Regions from separate parts of the Streptomyces sp. NPDC034049 genome, predicted to be linked through region 1. Evidence: riboswitches for the same ligand, from Rfam matches in the RefSeq annotation. Region 1 holds a riboswitch; the other holds the start of a gene.
The links. Region 1 has a riboswitch for glycine ahead of gcvP (aminomethyl-transferring glycine dehydrogenase). Riboswitches for the same ligand answer to the same signal wherever they lie in the genome.
Positions count from the first base shown of each region.

Region 2: linked by a shared signal. The riboswitch ahead of gcvT (glycine cleavage system aminomethyltransferase GcvT) and the one ahead of gcvP (aminomethyl-transferring glycine dehydrogenase) in region 1 are both predicted to bind glycine.

Region 1 is NZ_JBVISJ010000010.1:313,355-324,949, reverse strand. It holds gene ACZ52C_RS28255 (small basic family protein) at 1-106, shown strand, start outside; gene ACZ52C_RS28250 (DUF881 domain-containing protein) at 112-999, shown strand; gene ACZ52C_RS28245 (FHA domain-containing protein) at 1,061-2,032, shown strand; gene ftsR (transcriptional regulator FtsR) at 2,075-2,830, shown strand; gene ACZ52C_RS28235 (bifunctional nuclease family protein) at 2,915-3,388, shown strand; gene ACZ52C_RS28230 (MerR family transcriptional regulator) at 3,808-4,335, shown strand; gene ACZ52C_RS28225 (DNA polymerase IV) at 4,413-5,768, shown strand; gene ACZ52C_RS28220 (PRC-barrel domain-containing protein) at 6,114-6,482, opposite strand; glycine riboswitch at 6,607-6,703, shown strand; gene gcvP (aminomethyl-transferring glycine dehydrogenase) at 6,876-9,761, shown strand; gene ACZ52C_RS28210 (DUF5999 family protein) at 9,880-10,080, opposite strand; gene ACZ52C_RS28205 (hypothetical protein) at 10,492-11,076, opposite strand.
Region 2 is NZ_JBVISJ010000011.1:286,596-298,190, reverse strand. It holds gene gcvH (glycine cleavage system protein GcvH) at 26-403, opposite strand; gene gcvT (glycine cleavage system aminomethyltransferase GcvT) at 523-1,644, opposite strand; glycine riboswitch at 1,813-1,911, opposite strand; gene ACZ52C_RS29550 (AAA family ATPase) at 2,124-2,801, shown strand; gene ACZ52C_RS29545 (enhanced serine sensitivity protein SseB) at 2,875-3,651, shown strand; gene ACZ52C_RS29540 (enhanced serine sensitivity protein SseB C-terminal domain-containing protein) at 3,866-4,615, shown strand; gene ACZ52C_RS29535 (ABC transporter permease) at 4,933-5,931, shown strand; gene ACZ52C_RS29530 (ABC transporter substrate-binding protein) at 5,988-7,742, shown strand; gene ACZ52C_RS29525 (ABC transporter permease) at 7,812-8,819, shown strand; gene ACZ52C_RS29520 (ABC transporter ATP-binding protein) at 8,816-9,910, shown strand; gene ACZ52C_RS29515 (ABC transporter ATP-binding protein) at 9,907-11,133, shown strand; gene ACZ52C_RS29510 (trimeric intracellular cation channel family protein) at 11,196-11,595, shown strand, end outside.

The DNA of each region.
Region 1 (11,595 bases):
CAAGTTGGGTGTCGGTGCCCAGCTGTCCACGGGCGTCGTGGTCGTCCTCGGGATCCGCATCTTCTCCAACGCCGCGGCGATCCGCCGGCACGTGTTCCGGGCGTGAGGCCGATGAGCGACCAGGACCGGACGCCGGCCCCGAAGCCTGACCCGAAGTCGACTCCGGGTGCCGGAGGGGACGACACACCGACGACCCGACTGCGCCGGGAACTGCCCCAGGAAGTGGCTGCCACGGCCGCCGAGGAGCCCGGAGAGGCGCCTCAGGAGGAGAAGAGCAGGCTGACCGGGCGGCAGCGGCTGGCCCAGGGGCTGTGGCCGCCGCGCTTCACCCGTGCCCAACTCATCGTGGCCCTGCTGCTGTTCGGCCTCGGCTTCGGGCTGGCCATCCAGGTGGCCTCCAACAACGACGACAGCGCGCTGCGCGGAGCACGTCAGGAGGATCTCGTTCGCATCCTCGATGAACTGGATGACCGTACGCAGCGTCTGGAGGAGGAGAAGCAGGGTCTCGAGGATCAGCGCACCGAGTTGGAGAACAGCTCGGACCAGGCCGAGGAGGCACGCAAGCAGACGGTCGAGAAGGAGCGGCAACTCGGCATTCTGGCGGGCACGGTGGCGGCGCAGGGACCCGGCATCACACTGACGATCGACGACACGAAGGGGACGGTCGAGGCGGACATGTTGCTCGACGCGATCCAGGAGCTGCGCGCGGCCGGCGCCGAGGCGATCCAGGTGAACGGCGTACGGGTCGTGGCCAGCACGTATCTGACCGATTCCGACGACGGGATCAAGGTCGACGGGAACAAGATCACCCAGCCTTTTCGTTTCAAGGTCATCGGCAATCCGCAGGACCTGGAGCCCGCACTGAACATCCCCGGAGGCGTGGTGCAGACACTGGAGAAGGAGCAGGCCACCGTGACCGTGGAGCGAGCGGACAAGATCGTCGTGGACGCCTTGCGAGCGGTGAAGCGGCCTGACTACGCTCGGTCGTCCTCCCAGTGAACCGCAGGTGCATGAGGCCCGTCCGGCGAGGGCATGAGGTTGCGGGGGGTCGGCGCACCGAATGGGTGGTGCGTGGTGGAAACTGTCCGGTGGGTACGGACGTTGTGAGGTTGTCCGGCTCGGCCGGTGTGTTCAGTCAGGGTTCGTCCTGCCCCACGGGCGGGTCTGTTTCGGTCAAGGGGAATCGCCCGTGAAGTTGTTTGCGAAGTTGTTCGGCAAGAGCGCGCGAGAGGGCAGCGACAACGCGACCTCCCGCCATCGCGCGCAGCCTTCGGAAGCGGAGGGCCAGGGCGGTGAGCGCCCCATGTTCCGGGACCAGGTCGCTGGTCCGGGAGGTGACATTTCCGGAGGTCAGGGCGCGCCGTCTGTTGACCCTGCCCAGTCGGGCCGCATAGGTTTCGGGGATCCGTCAACCTCAGGTGCGGGTGGAGGGTTCGCTTCAGACCCGTATACGTCCAATGCCCCGGCGGGGCAGCCGCGGCAGGAGGATCCGTCGATGTCGGCCCTGGTGTGTACGAGGTGCGGTAACCGCAACGCGGAGAACAGCCGCTTCTGCTCGAACTGCGGCGCTCCGCTGCGGGCCGGCGCGACCCCGGAGCGTCCGTCCGAGACGACCTCCACGATCTCCATCTCCGGCCTCGAGGCGTACGACTCCGAGGTCACCGGCCAGACCCAGCTGCCGGCGCTCTCTCCGGAGGCCCAGGCCGCCGTCGACGCGCTGCCGCTCGGCTCGGCCCTCCTCGTCGTGCGTCGCGGTCCGAACGCGGGCAGCCGCTTCCTGCTGGACGGCGACCTGACCACGGCGGGCCGTCACCCGCAGAGCGACATCTTCCTCGACGACGTGACCGTGTCGCGTCGCCACGTGGAGTTCCGCCGGGGCCAGGACGGCTCGTTCACGGTCGCCGACGTCGGCAGCCTGAACGGCACGTACGTCAACCGTGAGCGGATCGACCAGGTCGCCCTGCACAACGGCGACGAGGTGCAGATCGGCAAGTACCGGCTGGTCTTCTACGCGAGCCAGCGGGGCTACTGACCCCCCCCCGGACCGGGTCCGGGGGGACCCCAGGGAAGGTCCATGCTTCGAACAACGAGCGGTGGTGCCGACCACGGCACCGCCGCCGCGGACAGTGGCCTGATGAGCATCGGTACGGTGCTGAACGCGCTGCGCGAGGAGTTCCCCGAGGTAACCATCTCCAAGATCCGTTTCCTGGAGTCGGAGGGGCTCATCGAGCCGCAGCGGACCCCTTCGGGGTATCGCAAGTTCAGTGCCGAGGACGTCGAGCGCCTGGGACACGTGCTCAGGATGCAGCGGGATCACTATCTGCCGCTCAAGGTGATCCGTGAGCATCTGGAGGCCCTGGAGCGCGGCGAGGACGTACGGCTGCCGTCCGTGGGGCGGCAGCGTGACGTCGGCGACGGAGAGCGTCTCAGCGGGCTCTTCGGGGAGCCCGAGGAGCCGACGGCGGCCCGGATCGGGCGCGGTGAGCTCATGGCCGGTGCGGGGATCGACGAGGAGCAGCTGGCGGAGTGGGAGTCGTACGGGCTGGTGGCCGCGCTGCCGGACGGCTCGTACGACGCGGAGGTACTCACTGTCGCCACGCTTGTGGTCGAACTGGGGCGGTTCGGTATCGAGCCCCGGCATCTGAGGATGATGCGGGCCGCCGCGGACCGTGAGGCGGGGCTCGTGGACCAGGTCGTGGCGCCCCTGCGGCTGCACCGTAATCCGCAGACCAGGGCGCATGCGGAGGACCGGACGAGGGAGCTGGCGGGGCTCACGGTGAAGCTGCACGCCGCGCTGGTGCAGAGCGCTCTGGGCGTACGACTGCGCTGAGGCCCGGTGTTCGCCTGTGGCGGATCGGTCGGCCGATCTGTGCCCGACTACCCAAACATCCCGAGCACGGCCTAGGGTTGCTGTGTGAACGAGCTCGATGTCGTAGGTGTCCGGGTCGAAATGCCCTCCAACCAACCGATCGTGCTCCTGCGCGAAGTGGGAGGCGACCGTTACCTCCCCATCTGGATCGGGCCGGGGGAGGCGACGGCGATCGCTTTCGCCCAGCAGGGCATGGCGCCCGCGCGGCCGCTGACCCACGACCTGTTCAAGGACGTGCTGGAGGCCGTCGGCCAGGAGCTCACGGAAGTGCGCATCACCGACCTGCGTGAGGGCGTCTTCTACGCGGAGCTGGTGTTCGCCAGTGGGGTCGAGGTGAGTGCGCGGCCTTCCGACGCCATAGCGCTGGCGCTGCGTACGGGTACGCCGATCTTCGGCAGTGACGGGGTGCTCGACGACGCGGGCATCGCGATCCCGGACGAACAGGAGGACGAGGTGGAGAAGTTCCGCGAGTTCCTCGACCAGATCTCGCCCGAGGACTTCGGTACGAACAGCCAGTGAGCCAGTGAGCCGGTGGGCGGTGGTGCGGGGCCGTGGAGTCCTGACACCGCCGGTCGCCGATGCCTGGTGGGGGACGGTTCGTGACCGCGGTGAGGATGTCCGAGCGGGGCTCCGCACGTGCCGGGGGCCGGTGCGCCGTCGGGCGGCTTCGCCGGAGGGCATTCGGCTAGCCTTTCCCCGCGGAAGGGCACGGGAAACCACTCTCAGGGTGATTATCACTCGGCGTGGCGAGTGCGGTGGTCGTTGACGCACCCCGGGTGGCTGCCTACCGTCGATGAGGCAGGTCAAGGACGGAGGTCGGCGTGAGAAGCAGCGGCGACGGTACGGCTGGGGGTGCCCCCGGACGCAGGCTGGGGGACAGTGGCCCGTACCCGCTTCACGGCAGCGCGGCCGGTCATGTCCCGCAGCGTCCCGCGGTGGTGCAGGACAGCGCGGAGGCGGCGTCCGAACCGCATGAGAACGTCGGCTACCGCGGTCCCACCGCGTGCGCCGCCGCCGGGATCACCTATCGGCAGCTGGACTACTGGGCCCGTACCGGCCTCGTGGAGCCGAGTGTGCGCTCCGCCCAGGGCTCGGGGACGCAGCGCCTCTACAGCTTCCGGGACGTCGTCGTCCTCAAGATCGTGAAACGGTTCCTCGACACGGGGGTCTCGCTGCAGAACATCCGCACCGCGGTCCAGCACCTCAGGGAGCGGGGCTTCAGCGATCTGGAGCGGATGACGCTGATGAGCGACGGGGCCACGGTCTACGAGTGCACCTCGCCCGACGAGGTCCATGCCCTGCTCCAGGGCGGCCAGGGGGTCTTCGGGATCGCCGTCGGGGTCGTTTGGCGTGACGTGGAAAGCGCTCTCTCCCAGTTGCACGGGGAGCGGGTGGACACCGGGGAGACACTGGTCGGCCCCAACCCGTCGGACGAGCTCGCGCGGCGACGGAACCGGGCGGTCTGAAGGGTCCGCGCCGCTCCGTGCCCGCCGTGGTGGACGGGCACCCGGCATTGTCAGTGGCGTAGGGCAGCATCGGAGATGTGAGAACCGCGCCCACGATCCTGCATCTCGACATGGATGCCTTCTACGCCTCGGCGGAGCAGGCGTCCAAGCCGAGTCTGCGCGGGAAAGCCGTTGTCGTGGGTGGGCTGGGGCCCCGTGGGGTGGTCGCGACCGCCTCGTACGAGGCTCGGGTGTTCGGAGTGCACTCGGCGATGCCGATGGCGCAGGCGCGGCGGCTCGCGCCGAACGCCGCGTACCTCACCCCGCGCTTCACGTTTTACCGGGCGATCAGCGACCAGGTCATGGGGCTGTTGCGGGACCTGTCCCCGCTGGTGGAGCCGTTGAGCCTGGACGAGGCGTTCGTGGACCTGGAGGCCGGGGACGCCGCGTGGGACGAGGAGTCCGCGCGGCTGGTGGGTGCGCGGTTGCGGGCGGACATCCGGGCGGTGACCGGGCTGACCGGCTCGGTCGGGCTCGCGGCCTCGAAGATGCTCGCGAAGATCGCCTCCGAGCAGGCCAAGCCGGACGGGCTGGTGCTGATCGAGCCCGGGACCGAGCGGGCACTGCTGGGGCCGATGTCGGTGCGGATCCTGCCGGGGGTGGGGCCGGCGACCGGGGACCATCTGCGGCGGGCCGGGATCACCACCGTCGAGGAGATCGCGGAGGCCGGGGAGGACGAGATCGTACGGCTGCTGGGCAAGGCGCACGGGCACGGGCTGTACGCGATGGCGCTGGCGCGGGACGACCGCGCGGTCGTGGCCGAGCGGGACACGAAATCGGTGTCGGTGGAGGACACGTACGACGTCGACATCCATGACCGGGTGCGGGTTCGGCTGGAGGTTCAGCGGCTCGCGGACCGCTGTGTGCGGAGGTTGCGGGGGGCCGGGCTGTCGGGGCGGACGATCGTGCTGAAGGTACGGCGGTACGACTTCTCGACGCTGACCCGGTCCGAGACGTTGCGGGGGCCCACGGACGACCCGGCGGTGGTGCGGGAGGCCGCGGGGCGGTTGCTGGAGACCGTGGACACGACGGGTGGAGTGCGGTTGCTGGGGGTGGGCGTAAGTGGGCTCGCCGACTACACGCAGGAGGACCTGTTCGCCCAGGCGGCCGGTGCGGTGGATCTTGTCGAGGACGAGGCCGGAGGCGCTGTGGAGGCGCCGGTGGTCGAGGAGCGTGCGGGTGGGGAGCGGCAGTGGCGGGCCGGGCACGACGTGCGGCACGCCGAGTTCGGGCACGGGTGGGTTCAGGGGAGCGGGCTCGGGCGGGTGACGGTGCGGTTCGAGACGCCGGATGACGTGGGGCCCGGGCGTGTGCGGACGTTCCGGACCGACGATCCGGAGCTGGAGGCGGCGGAGCCGTTGCCGTTGGTGCGGGGTGGGGTGACGCAGGGCTGACGCGGGTCGGTGCTGCCGGGCTGCGGGGCTGCGGGGCTGTGGCTGGGCGGCCTCGCGGCGAGGGTGAGGGGGCGGCGGGATCGGGAGAGGGGCCAGGTGGGGGAAGGGGATGTGCACAAAGAGTGTCGCGAACAGCAGGGCGGCCGACGACAGGGCCGTGCAGAAGAGGGCCGCGAACAAGGGGGCCGCGAACAAGGGGGGCTGTGGAGCAGAGGGCCGTGAATGGTGGCCTGTTGGTGAGGCAGGTGGTCTTCGGGCTCGGCCTTCAGCGGGAGCGCCGGTCCGGGGGAGGGCAGATGGGGGCTCAGGGTGTTCAAGAGAGGCTGCGAGTGGGGTCCGGTGGTGTCAGGGTTCTTCCTTGCCTGTCACGTTGCCGAAGTCGTGGTCCAGGGGTGGGGGCGGGGCCGCGTCCAGGCCGTAGTGGTGGTAGAGCTGGAGTTCCTGTTCGGGGGAGAGGTGGCGGCCCACGCCGAAGTCGGGGGCGTCCTTGATGAGGGCGCGTTCGAAGGGGACGCGGAGGGTGCCTTCGACCAGTTCGCTGGGTTCCAGGGGGACGAAGGCGTCGCGGCCGAAGAAGCCCATGCGTATCGCGGCCCACTCGGGTGTGCCGGTGGCGTCGTCGAGGTAGATCTCGTCCACGGTGCCGATCTTGCTGCCCCTGCGGTCGAACGCCTTGCGGCCGATCAGATGGCGCGGATCGATGTCGCTCTGCACGGGCCCTCCATGTGGTCGCACAACGGTGGCGAATCGTGTCTCACCACTACGAAAAGGCACATCGGGGGAGGCGGCCACTCGAAGACCTGTGCGTTGACCGCGCTGATACGCTGGCAGCGGCTGTCGACCCCGTGCGGGAGAGTCCTCCGGACACCATCCGGAGGCGCCGAAGGAGCAAATCCTCCCCGGAATCTCTCAGGCTCACGTACCGCACGGACGAGGTCACTCTGGAAAGCAGAGCGGGTGTCACGGCTTCCGCTCTCACCGACGGTGAAAACCGGTCCGAACCAGGACCGGTGAAGCTCTCAGGTTGAGATGACAGAGGGGGAGGCCGTCCGGGCACCCGTGCCGTGGTGCCCCTCGAAGGTCGTGTCAGACCAGGAGGCCTCCGTAATGACCGCCCATCGCATTCCGCTCTCCGAGCTCGAACAGGGAATCCCGTTCGAGCGGCGCCACATCGGCCCGGACGCCGAGGCCCGGGCCAAGATGCTCGCGCACGTCGGATACGGCTCGCTCGACGAGCTGACGGCCGCCGCGGTACCGGACGTGATCAAGAACGCCGAGGCGCTGGAGCTGCCGGGCGCACGCACCGAGGCCGAGGTGCTCGCCGAGCTGCGGACGCTGGCCGACCGCAACCAGGTGCTGGGGTCCATGATCGGGCTCGGGTACTACGGGACCTTCACGCCGCCCGTCATCCTGCGGAACGTCATGGAGAACCCGGCCTGGTACACCGCCTACACGCCGTATCAGCCCGAGATCTCCCAGGGGCGGCTGGAGGCGCTGCTCAATTTCCAGACGGTCGTCGCCGACCTCACCGGGCTGCCCACCTCCGGGGCCTCGCTGCTCGACGAGGGAACCGCCGCCGCCGAGGCGATGGCGCTGTCCCGGCGGATGGGGAAGAACAAGAAGGGCCTCTTCCTCGTCGACGCGGACACGCTGCCGCAGACCGTCGCCGTGATCGAGACCCGGGCCGAACCGACCGGGGTCGAGGTCGTCGTCGCGGACCTGAGCGAGGGGATCCCGGCCGACATCGCCGAGCGGGAGATCAACGGGGTGCTGCTGCAGTACCCGGGCGCCTCCGGTGTCGTACGCGATCTGAAGCCGGTCATCGAACAGGCGCACGAGCTCGGCGCGCTCGTCACCGTCGCCGCCGACCTGCTCGCTCTCACGCTGCTCGTCCCGCCCGGCGAGCTGGGTGCCGACATCGCGGTGGGGACCACCCAGCGGTTCGGTGTGCCGATGGGCTTCGGCGGACCGCACGCGGGCTACATGGCCGTGCAGGAGAAGTTCGCGCGCAGCCTGCCCGGGCGGCTCGTGGGCGTCTCCGTGGACGCGGACGGACACAAGGCGTACCGGCTCGCCCTGCAGACGCGGGAGCAGCACATCCGCCGCGAGAAGGCGACGAGCAACATCTGTACGGCTCAGGTGCTGCTCGCCGTGATGGCCGGCATGTACGCCGTGTACCACGGGCCGGAGGGGCTGCGGACCATCGCCCGGCGTACGCACAGGTACGCCACCGTGCTCGCCGCGGGGCTCGCGGCCGGTGGGATCGAGGTCGTGCACGGCGCGTACTTCGACACGCTCACCGTGCGGGTGCCGGGGCGCGCCGGTGAGGTCGTGGCGGCCGCGCGGGAACATGGCGTGAACCTGCACCTCGTGGACGCGGACCTGGTGTCGATCTCCTGCGACGAGACCACGACCCGGGCGCAGCTCGGTGCCGTGTGGACCGCGTTCGGCGTGGAGGGGGACGTCGAGGCCCTCGACGCCGAGGCCGCGGACACGCTGCCCGAGGCGCTGCTGCGGTCGGACGACTACCTGACGCACCCCGTGTTCCACGAGTACCGCTCCGAGACCGCGATGCTGCGCTACCTGCGCCGGCTCGCCGACCGGGACTACGCGCTGGACCGGGGCATGATCCCGCTGGGCTCCTGCACGATGAAGCTCAACGCGACCACCGAGATGGAGCCGGTGACCTGGCCCGAGTTCGGGCAGCTGCACCCGTTCGCGCCCGCCGGGCAGGCGCAGGGGTACCTCACGCTCATCCGTGAGCTGGAGGAGCGACTGGCGGAGGCCACCGGGTACGACAAGGTGTCGCTGCAGCCGAACGCGGGCTCGCAGGGCGAGCTGGCCGGTCTGCTGGCCGTCCGCGCGTACCACCGGGCCAACGGTGACGCGCAGCGGACCGTGTGCCTCATCCCGTCCTCCGCGCACGGCACCAACGCGGCGAGCGCCGTCATGGCCGGCATGAAGGTCGTCGTCGTGAAGACCGCCGAGGACGGCGAGATCGACGTCGAGGACCTCCGGGCGAAGATCGAGCAGTACAGCGACGAGCTGTCCGTGCTGATGATCACCTACCCGTCGACGCACGGTGTGTTCGAGGAGCACGTGGCCGACATCTGCGCGCAGGTGCACGACGCCGGTGGTCAGGTCTACGTCGACGGCGCCAACCTCAACGCGCTGGTGGGGCTCGCCAAGCCGGGGCACTTCGGCGGCGACGTCTCGCACCTGAACCTGCACAAGACGTTCTGCATCCCGCACGGCGGCGGTGGACCGGGCGTCGGGCCGGTGGCCGTGCGCGAGCACCTGGCGCCGTATCTGCCGAACCACCCGTTGCAGCCCGCGGCCGGGCCGGAGACGGGCGTGGGCCCGATCTCGGCGGCGCCGTGGGGCTCGGCGGGCATCCTGCCGATCTCGTGGGCGTACGTCCGGCTCATGGGCGGGGAGGGGCTCAAGCGGGCCACCCAGGTCGCGGTGCTCAGCGCCAACTACATCGCCAAGCGACTGGAGCCGCACTACCCGGTGCTCTACACCGGCCCGGGCGGGCTCGTGGCGCACGAGTGCATCGTGGACCTGCGGCCGCTGGCCAAGGCGACCGGGGTGAGCGTCGACGACATCGCCAAGCGGCTGATCGACTACGGCTTCCACGCGCCGACGATGTCGTTCCCGGTGGCCGGGACGCTGATGATCGAGCCGACAGAGTCGGAGGACCTCGGTGAGCTGGACCGGTTCTGCGACGCGATGATCGCGATCCGCGCGGAGATCGAGAAGGTCGCCTCGGGCGAGTGGTCGGCGGACGACAACCCGCTGCGCAACGCGCCGCACACCGCGGCCGCGCTCGGCGGGGCGTGGGAGCACGCCTACACCCGTGAGGAAGCGGTCTTCCCGGCCGGGGTCTCGCCCGCCGACAAGTACTGGCCGCCGGTGCGCCGGATCGACCAGGCCTTCGGCGACCGGAACCTGGTCTGCTCCTGCCCGCCGCTGGACGCCTACGCAGAGTAGTCGGGCGCGGACACGCGTCGGGGCCGGTTCGGAGAGTGCGCTCTCCGGCCGGCCCCTTCTTCTGTCCGGGCGGACGTCCTGTGCGGGGACGCCCACCCTGTGCGCACGTCCGTGCGGCTCAGGCGGCTGTCACCACGCTGCCGTTCGGGCGGTGCGGCGCGATGATCTGGCCGTCCGGCAGGAGCTCACCGGTGTCCTCGAAGAGCAGAACGCCGTTGCAGAGCAGGCTCCATCCCTGCTCCGGGTGGTGCGCCACGAGTCGGGCGCCTTCCCGGTCGGCGGATTCGGCAGTCGGGCACAGTGGCTGGTGCTGACACATGGTTGTGGGGATCTTTCGGTTTGTCGTGTGGTCTGAGTTGGTTGATTTGTCCGACCCGCGGCTTGAAGCCTCGTTCATGGCCGCCCCCCGTTGTGATAAATCGGTCCGGTCCCAGTGTTGCCCCACGGGCGTCAATCCGCAGGCATTTCGCAGCACGGCTTCTTCACAGGTTGATGACGCATCCCTTGCGCGAACGGTTCATCCGCGCCGCACTGTCCCTTCGGGTGGTTCGGCATGGTCGGATGGGGCTAGTCCGATGGTAGGGAAGGCGCGTGAATAGCTCGTACGAGCGTATTGCCGCCCGAAAGAGCGCGCATTTCCGAGGGTGGGAAGAGGGCAGGACAAGCGCCCCGCCACCGGGAAATCGGCGGCGGGGCGCGAGCGGTACGCGGCTGCGGGGGCGGCCCTGGTTCAGGCGGGTGATCCCAGCAGGGGTGCGGGCGTCAGCCGGGTGGTCAGCACCGGGAGGAGATCGGCGACCCGGTGCGGGCGGTGGGCGGCGATACCGGGTGGAGCAGGTGCCAGCGGCACCAGCAGGTCGTTGGGTGCCGGGTGGCCGGTGGCGCCGTCGGCCGTGGGGTCGGCGTGCAGCCAGAGCGTGAGCATGTACAGCTCGGGCACCGACAGCAGGCGTGGCTGGTAGGGCTGCTGCATGACCTCGGCCTGGCGCAGGGCGAGCTCGGTGGAGGCAATGTACGGGCCCTCGAAGAAGTGCGAGAACGCCCAGCCGTCCGGGGTCAGGCGGGTCTCGGCGGCGGCCACGGCGCGGTCGCCGCAGCGGATCAGGAACCGCCATCCGGCGAGCCGGGCGGTGCCCGTGCCCTCCGGGGTGATCCGGTCGAGCACGTGGACGGGCAGTGGCAGTTCGGGGGTGGCGGGGCCCGAGGCGTTCTTCAGGGAAGGTGTTCGCGCCTCGTGGACGGCGGTGGGGGAACCGAGTGCCATGAGGACGGTGCGCAGGGCGGGCGCGGGAGCCGGGGGGACATGCAACGGCATGGTGGGTCGCCTCTCAGTTCGACAGGCACGATGGCGCGAGGGCGGGGGCGGACGGCGCTGTCAGCTCTCAGGGATCGGAGAGACGGGTGCCCGGGGTCCGGGTGCGTGGGTGGGTCCGCCGCGTGTGGTCTGACGGCAGGACCGAGGACCGCGAGTGCCGACTCTCAGCCTCGTTTGCGGAGTTTATACGACACGTGTTCACACGAGGTTTCGTCTAGCCGTTCCGAATATGAAGAGCAAGGCGGTATCCGGTCTCCGGAGCCTGCTCATCACCCCGCTTTTCCATGGGGGTGCACCGGTGACCTCGGATTACCGGCACGTAGCGGACGGCCGGTTCTCGTCGGCGCTTTTCACGAAAGCGGAACCGGTAGAAAGCGCATGCTCTTTCTTGCCCGCTGAATGTGCCAGAAGCACGCCGAGTGAATAGTGTCAGAGGTGACCGTGTTCAGCCTAGCGTGCGCAGGTCGCGCCGGGGACGTTATCAGCGGCTCCACCGGGGCATCATCATGCGTGGACCCG
Region 2 (11,595 bases), on a different contig from region 1:
ACGACCTCAGTGCTTTCGAGTCTTCTCAGCCGGCGGTGTGGGCGACGTACTCGTCGGCGGAGAGCAGATCGTCCGGCTCCTCCGCGACGCGTACCTTGAACAGCCACCCGCCCTCGAACGGGGCGGTGTTCACCAGCGACGGGTCGCTCACCACGTCCTCGTTGATCTCGGTGATCTCACCGGAGACCGGCGAGTACAGGTCGCTGACCGACTTCGTGGACTCCAGTTCGCCGCAGGTCTCGCCCGCGGTCACCGTGGAGCCCACCTCGGGGAGCTGGGCGTAGACGACATCGCCGAGCGCGTTCGCCGCGAACTCCGTGATGCCGACCGTCGAGACGCCGTCCTCGGCGACCGACAGCCACTCGTGCTCCTTGCTGTAGCGCAGCTGCTGGGGGTTGCTCATGGCCTGAATTCTCCTGTACGCGAGGGAGTGGTGATGAATGGGGGACTGCTGAAACCGCTGTTGAGCAGCGCGAATGTGCCCAGTGTCACGCTCGGGGCGGGCGACCTCGCGCCCAGTGTCTACTTCTGCCGCTTGTAGAACGGCAGCGCCACGACCTCGTACGGCTCGTGGCTGCCCCGGATGTCCACGGCGACCCCGGGGGTCCCCGGCGCGGCGTACATGGCGTCGACGTAGGCCATCGCGATCGGCCGGCCCAGCGTGGGAGAGGGGGCGCCGGAGGTGACCTCGCCGACCACCTTGCCCTCGGCGACCACGGGGTACCCGGCGCGGGGGACACGGCGGCCCTCGGCGATCAGGCCGACGAGGACGGGCGGCTCGTGGTGGGCGTTCTCGGCGGCCTCGCGCAGGGCCCCGCGGCCAACGAAGTCGCCCTTGTCGTACTTCACCACCCGCCCGAGGCCCGCGTCGTAGGGGGTCAGCGCCGTGGAGAGCTCGTGCCCGTACAGCGGCATGCCCGCCTCCAGACGGAGGGTGTCCCGGCAGGACAGTCCGCAGGGCACCAGGCCGACGCCCTCGCCCGCCTTGGTCAGCGCCTGCCACAGCTCGACCGCGTGCTCCGGCTTCACGAACAGCTCGAAGCCGTCCTCGCCGGTGTACCCGGTGCGGGCGATCAGTGCGGGAACCCCGGCGACCGTGCCCGGCAGCCCCGCGTAGTACTTCAGGCCGTCGAGGTCGGCGTCGGTGAGGGAGCCCAGGATCCCGGGCGACTCGGGGCCCTGCACGGCCAGCAGCGCGTAGGCGTCCCGGTCGTCGCGCACCTCGGCGTCGAATCCGGCGGACCGCTCCACCAGCGCGTCCAGCACCACCTGGGCGTTGGAGGCGTTGGCGACGACCAGGTACTCGGTGTCCGCGAGCCGGTAGACGATCAGGTCGTCGAGGATGCCGCCGTCCTCGCGGCAGATCATGGTGTAGCGGGCACGGCCGGGCTTCACGCCGCCGAGGTCGCCGACGAGTGCGTGGTCCAGCAGCGCGGCGGCCTGCGGGCCGGTGACGGTGATCTCGCCCATGTGGGAGAGGTCGAAGAGGCCGGCCCTCGTGCGGACGGCGATGTGCTCGTCCCGCTCGGAGCCGTAGCGCAGGGGCATGTCCCAGCCCGCGAAGTCGGTCATCGTCGCGCCGAGCGAGCGATGCAGGGCATCGAGCGCGGTACGGCGCGGTCCGGTGGTGGGGCTGCTGCTCATCGGTTTCTGCTCCCAGGGAATGACAGATGACAGGTGAGGAAAGTCCTCCCCATCTGTCATCGGAACCTGAGAGGTTCACCACGACCGTACGTACCGGTGGTCGTGACTTGCACCGTGGGTGGAGCCGCCCCCGTGGAAGAGGAGGTGCGGCCCGCTTTTCAGATGTGCCTCGCCCACGCGGTATCTGGGCCTGAGAGATTCAAGGGAGGGACTTGCTCCTTCGGCGCCCCAGCGATCCACTGCTGGGAGCTCTCCCGCGCGGGTTCAAGCGGCCGGTATGCAGTTGGCGGCCACATCATTGCACGCATCGACGCGGGGCGGCAGGGGGACCTTTCACAGGTGGGGGTCGCCCGAGCACAGACAGACACAGCGGTCCGTAGCACTCTTGTGGCCATATGAGGACTGAACCAGGAGGGATCGGGCATTACCTTTTCTTTACGGTCTGTGGGGATGGGATCTCCATACCCCTGGGGAGGACGATCACGGTGAACAGGACCACGGCGTACGCGACGACGTCGGGCATCGCGATGCCCAAGCAGCCCGTCGCACCGGTCGGCGCGGCGTGCGGCCCGTTCCCGAGGGCGGTCGTCCGCGACCTCCGGGCGCGTTCCGGGCGCAGTCCCCACGAGCTCTCCTTCGGGCCGGACGACCTGGTGGTGGTCACCGGGTTGCCCGGCAGCGGCAAGTCGACCCTGATGCGGCGGGCCGTCCCCGGCGTCCGCATCGACTCCCAGGACACCCGCGACCGCTTCGACGCCCGCTTCGCCCGGCAGCTGCCGTACGCCGTCTACCGGCCCTTCGTGCGCCTCGCGCACTACGCCGCGCTGCGACGCGCCCTCCGCTCGGGGGAGGGCGTCGTCGTGCACGACTGCGGGGCGCAGGCGTGGGTGCGCAACTGGCTCGCGCGCGAGGCGCGCCGCCGTGGCGGCACGCTGCACCTGCTGCTGCTCGACGTCACCCCCGGTGAGGCCCGGCACGGACAGCGCGAGCGGGGACGGGGCGTCTCCCGGTACGCCTTCGCACGGCACCGGGGGGCCATGACCCGGCTGCTGCGGGCCGTGGAGGAGGGGCGGCTGCCCCAGGGGTGCGGGGCCGCGGTGCTCATCGACCGGGACGCCGCCGACGTCCTGAAGCGGATCGACTTCCCGCGCTCCTGAAGGGCGCGCCCGCACCCCGAAGCAATTAAGGTGCAGGGACAACAGCATCACGGAGCAAAGCGGTAGGCAGCAGATGGACTTCCCGGCGGACTTTCCGGCACAGGCGTATCCCCATGGGCACGGCGGATGGCCCGGCAACGAGCTGGAGGAGGTGCTGTCCGCCTCGCTCGGTGTGCCCCAGGCCGGGGCACGGATCGTGGAGGTGCTGGCCCGCAGCTTCGTCTGGGTGCCGCTGCCGGAGGGCGGCGGCCCGCAGAGCGGTCAGCTCGACCTGCCGACGATGGAGTTCGACGGGCAGGCGTACGTGCCGGTCTTCAGCTCCGAGGAGCAGTTCCGCCAGGTCGTCGGCAACCACATGTCGTACACGATCGCCCCGGCCGTCGAGTTCGCGCGGGGCCTGCCCCCGCAGATCGGGCTCGCCCTCAACCCCGACGGCGTCGTGGGCATCCCGCTGCCGCCGCCCGCCGTGGCCGAGCTGTGCCGGGCCGGGCGGACCCCGCTGGACGGATCGGCGAGCGGCGCCCGCGTCCGTCTCCACGAACCGGACTGGCAGGACGACCCGGTGGACTTCCTGGCCGCGGCCTCCGCCGAGTTCGCCGGAACCGGAGTCGTCCTCTCCGCCCGCCGCTGCCTCGCCACCATCGAGACCGCCGACCCCGTCATGTTCATCGGGGTCGAACTGGCCTCCTGGGAGGCCGACCGCTCCCTCCCCCTCGCCGCCCTCGGCCGGGCCCTCACCAAGGCACCCGTCCCCTGGCCGGTCAACATGGTCTTCCTGGACGTGGCCCAGGACCCGGTCGGCGACTGGCTCCGCGAAAAGGTACGGCCCTTCTACCAACAGGGGTACTGACCGGCGCCCCGTCAGGGGCGCGGGCTGTGTCCATAAGCGGGTCCGCCGCGTGGGCGCGATCAACCACACACGACCCGTAGTCCGCAGATCACCGCACCCCCCGAGTCCTGACCGGCTCAACCAGCGCACCACCTAAGCTGTCTCCTATAACCAGGGTCCAACACGAAGGACGGCCAACGTGAGCGGCAGCATCGCCACCGGGCAGGTCGAGCACATGCTGCGGCAGGTGACGCCCGGGCGTTACGACGCCTACGAGGCGCTGCTGCGTGCCCTCGCCACCCCGTCCTCCGGCCAGATCTGGATGCTGCTCTGGCACGGCCAGGCCGGCTCCCCGGACGCCCAGTACGGGAACATGGAGGTCGACGGGTTCAACTACGCCCCGTGCGTGACCTCCGCCCAGGAGCTCTCCGCCAGTGGCTGGAACCGCAGTTACGAGGTGGTCGACGGCCTCGACGTGGCCCGCACCCTCTACCCCGACCACTACGGCCTCTGGCTCAACCCGCACGCGCCGGGCGGCGGCGTCGGCGTCCCCTGGCTCGACCTGCGCCGTATCGCCACCGGCCTGGAGCGGCAGCCCGCGGGCCCGCTCAGGCTCTCCGAGCCGGCCATCGAGATCCCGCAGTTCTACGCCCTGCTGACGCAGAACGCCCACCGCACGCCCGCCGTGCGCTCCCTGCGCCGCGCCTGGGTGCAGCCCGCGCTTGGCGCGCCGTACCTCGCCATCGGCCTCGACGTGTACGACACCTCGCCGCCGGCCGTCGACTCGGTGCGGGCGATGATGCAGCAGTCCATCGGCGCGGTCCCCGACGGTCTGCCCGTCTCCACCGTCGCCATGTCCGACGAGTACGACCCGGTCGCCATGTGGCTGCGCGCGGGCGCCCGCCCCTTCTACGACCGCGAGGCCCACGCGGCGCCCGCCCAGGCACCGGCGGCGGGCGGATACGGCTACCCGAGCGGGTACTGAGCCGGGTGAGCGTGGTTTCCACCGCTCAACAGAGCGTGACGTCCGCATAGCGGAACCCTGCTGGCCACATCACGGTTGCGCATACATTCGCCGCCAAGTCTGGTGCCTGATCGCGCGACCGTTGAAGACTCCCCCAGAGCAGTGGGGGGATCCGGCGAACACGCTGTTCATGCGGTGAAGTTCGGTGCCGTACCTCCCTCTCGTACCCAGCAGTAGTCACAGAGCAAGAGAGCAGTAGTGGTGACGGACCGCACCGCAGACCCGGGCGGCCGCCAGGCACAGTCGGCAACCACCGGCACGGGCAAGCACGAGGGACGATGACCGCACCCATTGAGACGACCGGATCGCAGGCCGAGGCACAGCCCGAGGCCGTGCTGGTAGGCGTCGAGGCCAAGAAGATCGAGGGCCGTTCACTCGGCCAGATCGCCTGGACCCGCTTCAAGCGCGACAGGGTGGCGGTCGCCGGCGGCATCATCGTCGTCCTGCTGATCCTGATCGCGGCCCTCTCCCGGCCGCTCCAGGCGCTGCTGGGGCTCGACCCCAACGCGTTCAACCAGGACCTGATCGACCCCAACACCTCCCTGCCCAAGGGTGACTTCGGCGGGATGAGCTGGGACCACCCGCTCGGTGTCGAGCCGAAGTTCGGCCGCGACATCCTCGCCCGCATCCTGGAGGGCTCCTGGGTCTCCCTGGTGGTGGCCTTCGGCGCGACGCTGCTGTCGAACGCCATCGGCGTGGTGCTCGGACTGGTCGCCGGCTACTACGGCGGCCGGGTCGACACGGTGGTGAGCCGGCTGATGGACACCTTCCTCGCGTTCCCGCTGCTGCTGTTCGCCATCGCCATCTCGGCGACGCTCCAGGGCGGCGCCTTCGGCCTCGAAGGACTGCCGCTGCACATCTCGGTGCTGATCTTCGTCATCGGCTTCTTCAACTGGCCGTACATGGGACGCATCGTGCGCGGTCAGACCCTGGCGCTGCGCGAGCGGGAGTTCATCGACGCCTCGCGCGGCATGGGAGCGGGCGGCCCGTACGTCCTGTTCAAGGAGCTGCTGCCCAACCTCGTCGCGCCGATCATCGTCTACTCCACCCTGCTCATCCCGACCAACATCATCTTCGAGGCGTCGCTCAGCTTCCTCGGGGTCGGGATCCAGCCGCCGCAGGCCTCCTGGGGCGGCATGCTCAACCAGGCGGTCGACTTCTTCGAGGTCGACCCGCAGTACATGATCGTTCCCGGCCTCGCGATCTTCATCACGGTGCTGGCCTTCAACCTCCTCGGTGACGGCCTCCGGGACGCCCTCGACCCCCGCAGCCGCTGACGTCTGCGGACGTCGTCCCACACAACTGTCCAACTACGAAGGGGAAACCGACCATCATGCGAAGGTCAGCAATGGCCGCTGTCGCGGTTGTGAGCAGCGCCGGCCTGCTCCTGTCCGCCTGCAGCAAGGCGGAAGACGGTACGGACACCCCCAAGGGCGCCGGCGCCAACGCCGCGACCAAGGGTGTCGTCAACGAGTCCACCCACAAGGGCGGCACGGTCACGTACGCCAGCTCCGACGCACCGGAGTCGCTCGACCCGGGCAACATGTACTACGCGTACGGCTTCAACTTCAGCCGCCTCTACGCGCGTCCGCTGATGACGTTCAAGCCCGGCCCGGGCGAGAAGGGCAACGAGCTGGTCCCGGACCTCGCCGAGAGCGCGGGCACGCCCAGCGACGGCGGCAAGACCTGGACGTACAAGATCCGCCAGGGCGTCAAGTTCGAGGACGGCACCCCGGTCACGTCCAAGGACGTCAAGTACGCCGTGGAGCGCTCGAACTTCGCGCGTGACGTGCTCTCGCTGGGCCCGAACTACTTCCAGCAGATGCTGAACGACCCCAAGAAGTACAAGGGTCCCTACGCGGACAAGAGCGACAAGGGCATCTCCTCCATAGAGACGCCGGACGATCACACGATCGTCTTCAAGCTGAACAAGGCGTTCTCGGAGTTCGACTACCTGGCGAGCATGCCGCAGACGGCCCCGGTGCCGAAGGCCAAGGACACCGGCGTCGACTACACCAAGAAGGTCGTCTCCACCGGCTCGTACAAGTTCCAGAAGTACGACGAGGGCAAGCAGATCGTCCTGGTCCGCAACCCCGAGTGGGACGCCAAGACGGACCCGCTGCGCAAGCAGTACCCGGACAAGATCGTGGTGAACCTGAAGGTCAACAAGGCCACCATCGACAAGGACGTCATGTCCGGCGACACCATGATCGACATCCAGGGCACCGGTGTCGACGCCCAGACCCAGGCCCAGGTCCTCAAGGACGCGGACCAGAAGGCCAACACGGACAACGCGTCCGGCGGCCGTCTCGTCTACACGGCGATCAACACCAAGGTCGCGCCGTTCGACAACGTCGACTGCCGCAAGGCCGTCGAGTACGCGATCGACAAGGTCGCCGTGCAGACCGCCATGGGTGGCCCGATCCGCGGTGACATCGCCTCCACGGTGCTGCCCCCGGACGTCACGGGCTACGAGAAGGCCGACGCGTACGCCACCCCGGACAGCAAGGGTGACGTCGCCAAGGCCAAGGAGAGCCTGAAGGCCTGCGGCAAGGAGGGCGGCTTCAAGACCTCCATCTCCGCCCGCACCGACCGTCAGGGCGAGGTCGACGCGGCCACCGCGGTCGTCGAGGCGCTGAAGAAGGTCGGCATCCAGGCCGACATCAAGCAGTACCCGTCGGGCAAGTACTTCTCCGACTACGCGGGTGTGCCGGCGTTCAACAAGAAGAACGACATCGGCCTGATCATGATGCAGTGGGGTTCCGACTGGCCCACCGGCTACGGCTTCCTGCAGCAGATCGTGCACGGCAAGGCCATCGGTCAGTCCGGCAACACCAACCTGTCCGAGCTGAACGACCCCGCGATCAACAAGCTGCTCGACGACGCGATCGGCAACACCGACGAGGCCGCCCGCACCGCCGCGTACACCGAGGTCGACAAGAAGGTCATGGAGCAGGCCGCCATCGTGCCCCTGACCTACTTCAAGGTCCTGCTGTACCGCTCGCCGTACGCCACCAACCTGGTGTCGTCCTCGGCCTTCAGCGGTCAGTACGACTACCTCAACATCGGTACCACGGAAAAGAAGTAGCCCCGGAAGGCAGGTGAAGGCATTGGCGCCCGCGGGTGAGCACACCCGCGGGCGCCGGCGCCGGTCCTCGTGATCTCGTACATCATCCGCCGGACGATCGCGGCGGTGATCCTGCTGCTCGTCGTCACCGCGGTCACCTTCGGCATCTTCTTCATTCTGCCGAAGCTCGCCGGGCAGACAGTCGACCAGCTGGCACAGCAGTACATCGGCAAGAACCCCTCGCCCGAGGACATCGCGGCGGTCAAGCGGAACCTGGGTCTGGACCAGCCGGTCTACGAGCAGTACTGGAACTTCCTCAAGGGGATCGTCTCCGGTGCCACGTACGACCTCGGACCCACCACGGTCCGCTGCGACGCGCCCTGCTTCGGCTACTCCTTCAAGGACCATCTGGAGGTCTGGCCGCAGCTCACCAGCCGGCTCCCCGTGACGATCTCGCTCGCGTCCGGTGCCGCGGTGCTGTGGCTGCTGGGCGGTATCGCGGCCGGTGTCATCTCGGCCCTCAAGCCCGGGTCGATCTTCGACAGGGCCGCGATGGGCGTGGCGCTCGCCGGCGTCTCCCTGCCCATGTTCTTCACCGGTCAGCTCGCCCTGCTGCTGTTCAGCTACCAGCTGGAGATCTTCGGCAGGACCTATGTCCCCTTCACCGAGAACCCCTCGCAGTGGGCCAACACCCTCTTCCTGCCGTGGTGTTCGCTGGCACTCCTCTATTCGGCCATCTACGCCCGGCTCACCCGCTCGGGCATGCTGGAGACGATGAACGAGGACTACATCCGCACCGCGCGGGCCAAGGGCCTGCACGAGCGCAAGGTGGTCGTCAAGCACGGCCTGCGCGCCGCGCTGACCCCGCTGGTGACGGTCTTCGGCATGGACCTCGGCCTGCTCCTCGGCGGCGCCCTGATCACCGAGACCGTGTTCTCCCTGCACGGCATCGGTGAGTACGCGGTCCAGTCGATCAGCGCCAACGACCTGCCCCCGATCCTCGGGGTGACCCTGCTCGCGGCGTTCTTCGTCGTCTTCATGAACCTTGTGGTGGACCTGCTGTACGCCACGATCGACCCGCGGGTGAGGCTCTCGTGACCGAACTGTCCAAGACCGGGGCCGCCGTCGGCGAGCCCGCACGCGCGGGGGACGCCCCCGAGGCGTTCCTCGAAGTGCGCGACCTCAAGGTGCACTTCCCCACCGACGACGGCGTGGTCAAGTCCGTCGACGGTCTCTCCTTCCAGCTGGAGAAGGGCAAGACCCTCGGCATCGTGGGCGAGTCCGGCTCCGGCAAGTCGGTCACCTCGCTGGCGATCATGGGCCTGCACCGGCTCGGCGCCCGCGGCAAGAACGTCCGGATGTCCGGCGAGATCTGGCTCGACGGCAAGGAACTCGTCGGGGCGAGCCCCGACGAGGTGCGCCGGCTGCGCGGCCGCGACATGGCGATGATCTTCCAGGACCCGCTGTCCGCGATGCACCCGTACTACAAGGTCGGCAGCCAGATCGTCGAGGCGTACCGGGTCCACCACGACGTCAGCAAGAAGGTCGCCCGCAAGCGCGCGATCGAACTTCTCGACCGCGTCGGCATCCCGGAGCCCCACAAGCGGGTCGACGGCTACCCGCACGAGTTCTCCGGCGGTATGCGCCAGCGCGCCATGATCGCCATGGCCCTGGTCAACAACCCCGAACTGCTGATCGCCGACGAGCCCACGACCGCGCTCGACGTGACCGTGCAGGCACAGATCCTGGACCTGATCCGGGACCTGCAGAAGGAGTTCGGCTCCGCGGTCATCATCATCACGCACGACCTCGGCGTGGTCGCCGAGATCGCCGACGACATCCTCGTGATGTACGGCGGGCGCTGTGTGGAGCGCGGCCCGGTCGACGACATCTTCCACCAGCCGCAGCACCCCTACACCTGGGGCCTGCTCGGCTCGATGCCGCGCATCGACCGCGCCCAGACCGACCGGCTCATCCCGGTCAAGGGCCAGCCGCCGAGCCTCATCAACGTCCCCTCGGGCTGCGCCTTCAACCCGCGCTGCCCCTACGCGGACGTCCCCAAGGACAACATCACCCGCACCGAGCGCCCCGAGCTGCGCGAGGTCGGCGGCCGGCACTTCACCGCCTGCCACCTGTCGCAGGAGGACCGTACGCGGATCTGGACCGAAGAGATTGCGCCGAAGCTGTGAGCGAGACTGAGACCCGGGCCGCCGTGCCGGCCCCGCGCGCCGACGCCGACGAGAAACCGCTGCTCAGGGTCGAGGGCCTGGTCAAGCACTTCCCCATCAAGAAGGGCCTGCTCCAGCGGCAGGTCGGGGCGGTCAAGGCCGTCGACGGCATCGACTTCGAGGTCCGCCGCGGCGAGACCCTCGGTGTCGTGGGCGAGTCCGGCTGCGGCAAGTCGACCATGGGCCGGCTCATCACCCGCCTCCTCGAACCCTCCGGTGGGAAGGTCGAGTTCGACGGTACGGACATCACGCACCTGAAGACCGCCGGGATGCGCCCGCTGCGCCGCGACATCCAGATGATCTTCCAGGACCCGTACGGTTCGCTGAACCCCCGGCACACCATCGGCACCATCGTCTCGGCGCCCTTCAAGCTCCAGGGCGTGGAGCCCGAGGGCGGGGTGAAGAAGGAGGTCCAGCGCCTCCTGGAGCTGGTGGGCCTGAGCCCCGAGCACTACAACCGCTACCCGCACGAATTCTCCGGCGGCCAGCGCCAGCGCATCGGCATCGCCCGCGCGCTCGCCCTCAAGCCCCGGATGGTCGTCGCGGACGAGCCGGTCTCCGCGCTCGACGTGTCCATCCAGGCCCAGGTCGTCAACCTGATGGACGACCTCCAGGACGAGCTCGGTCTGACGTACGTGATCATCGCGCACGACCTCTCCGTCGTCCGCCATGTCTCCGACCGCATCGCGGTGATGTACCTCGGCAAGATCGTCGAACTCGCCGACCGGGACTCGCTGTACGCGGCGCCGATGCACCCGTACACCAAGGCGCTGCTGTCGGCCGTGCCGATCCCGGACCCGTCGCGCCGGGGCGCCAAGAGCGAGCGCATCCTGCTCAAGGGCGATGTGCCCTCGCCGATCGCGCCGCCGAGCGGCTGCCGCTTCCACACCCGCTGCTGGAAGGCCACCCAGGTCTGCAAGACCACCGAGCCGCCGCTCGCCGAGCTGAAGCCGGGCCAGCGGGTCGCCTGCCACCACCCGGAGAACTTCGAGGACCAGCAGCCGCAGGACGTCGTCCTGCTCACGGCCGCGAAGGAGGCGGGCGAGCTGGTACCGGACACGGTGAAGAAGCCGGAGGAGCCGGAGGTGCCTGAGGCCCCTGCGGCGCCGGAGGCCCCCGAGAAGCCCGAAGCGCCCGTAGCGCCCAAGGAGCCCGAGGGCCCCGAGAAGCCCGGGAAAGACTGACGTCAGACGGTGTGCGCCTTGCATTGCAAGGCGCACGCTTGTTTGCAGGGCAGAATGTACGGGTGTCCCCCTACCCGCTCGACCTGATCGGCATCTTCGTCTTCGCCATCTCCGGCGCGCTCCTGGCCGTCCGCAAGAACTTCGACATCTTCGGCATCGCCGTCCTCGCCGAGGTCACCGCGCTCGGCGGCGGGCTGTTCCGGGACCTGGTCATCGGTGCCGTACCGCCGGCCGCCTTCACCGACCTCGGCTACTTCCTCACCCCGCTGCTCGCCGCCCTCCTCGTCTTCTTCCTCCATCCGCACGTGGAGCGCATCCAGGCCGGGGTGAACGTCTTCGACGCCGCCGGCCTCGGCCTCTTCTGCGTCGCGGGCACGACCAAGGCGTACGACTACGGGCTCGGCCTGACCGCCTCCGCCACTCTCGGCCTCGCCACAGCGGTCGGCGGCGGTGTGCTGCGTG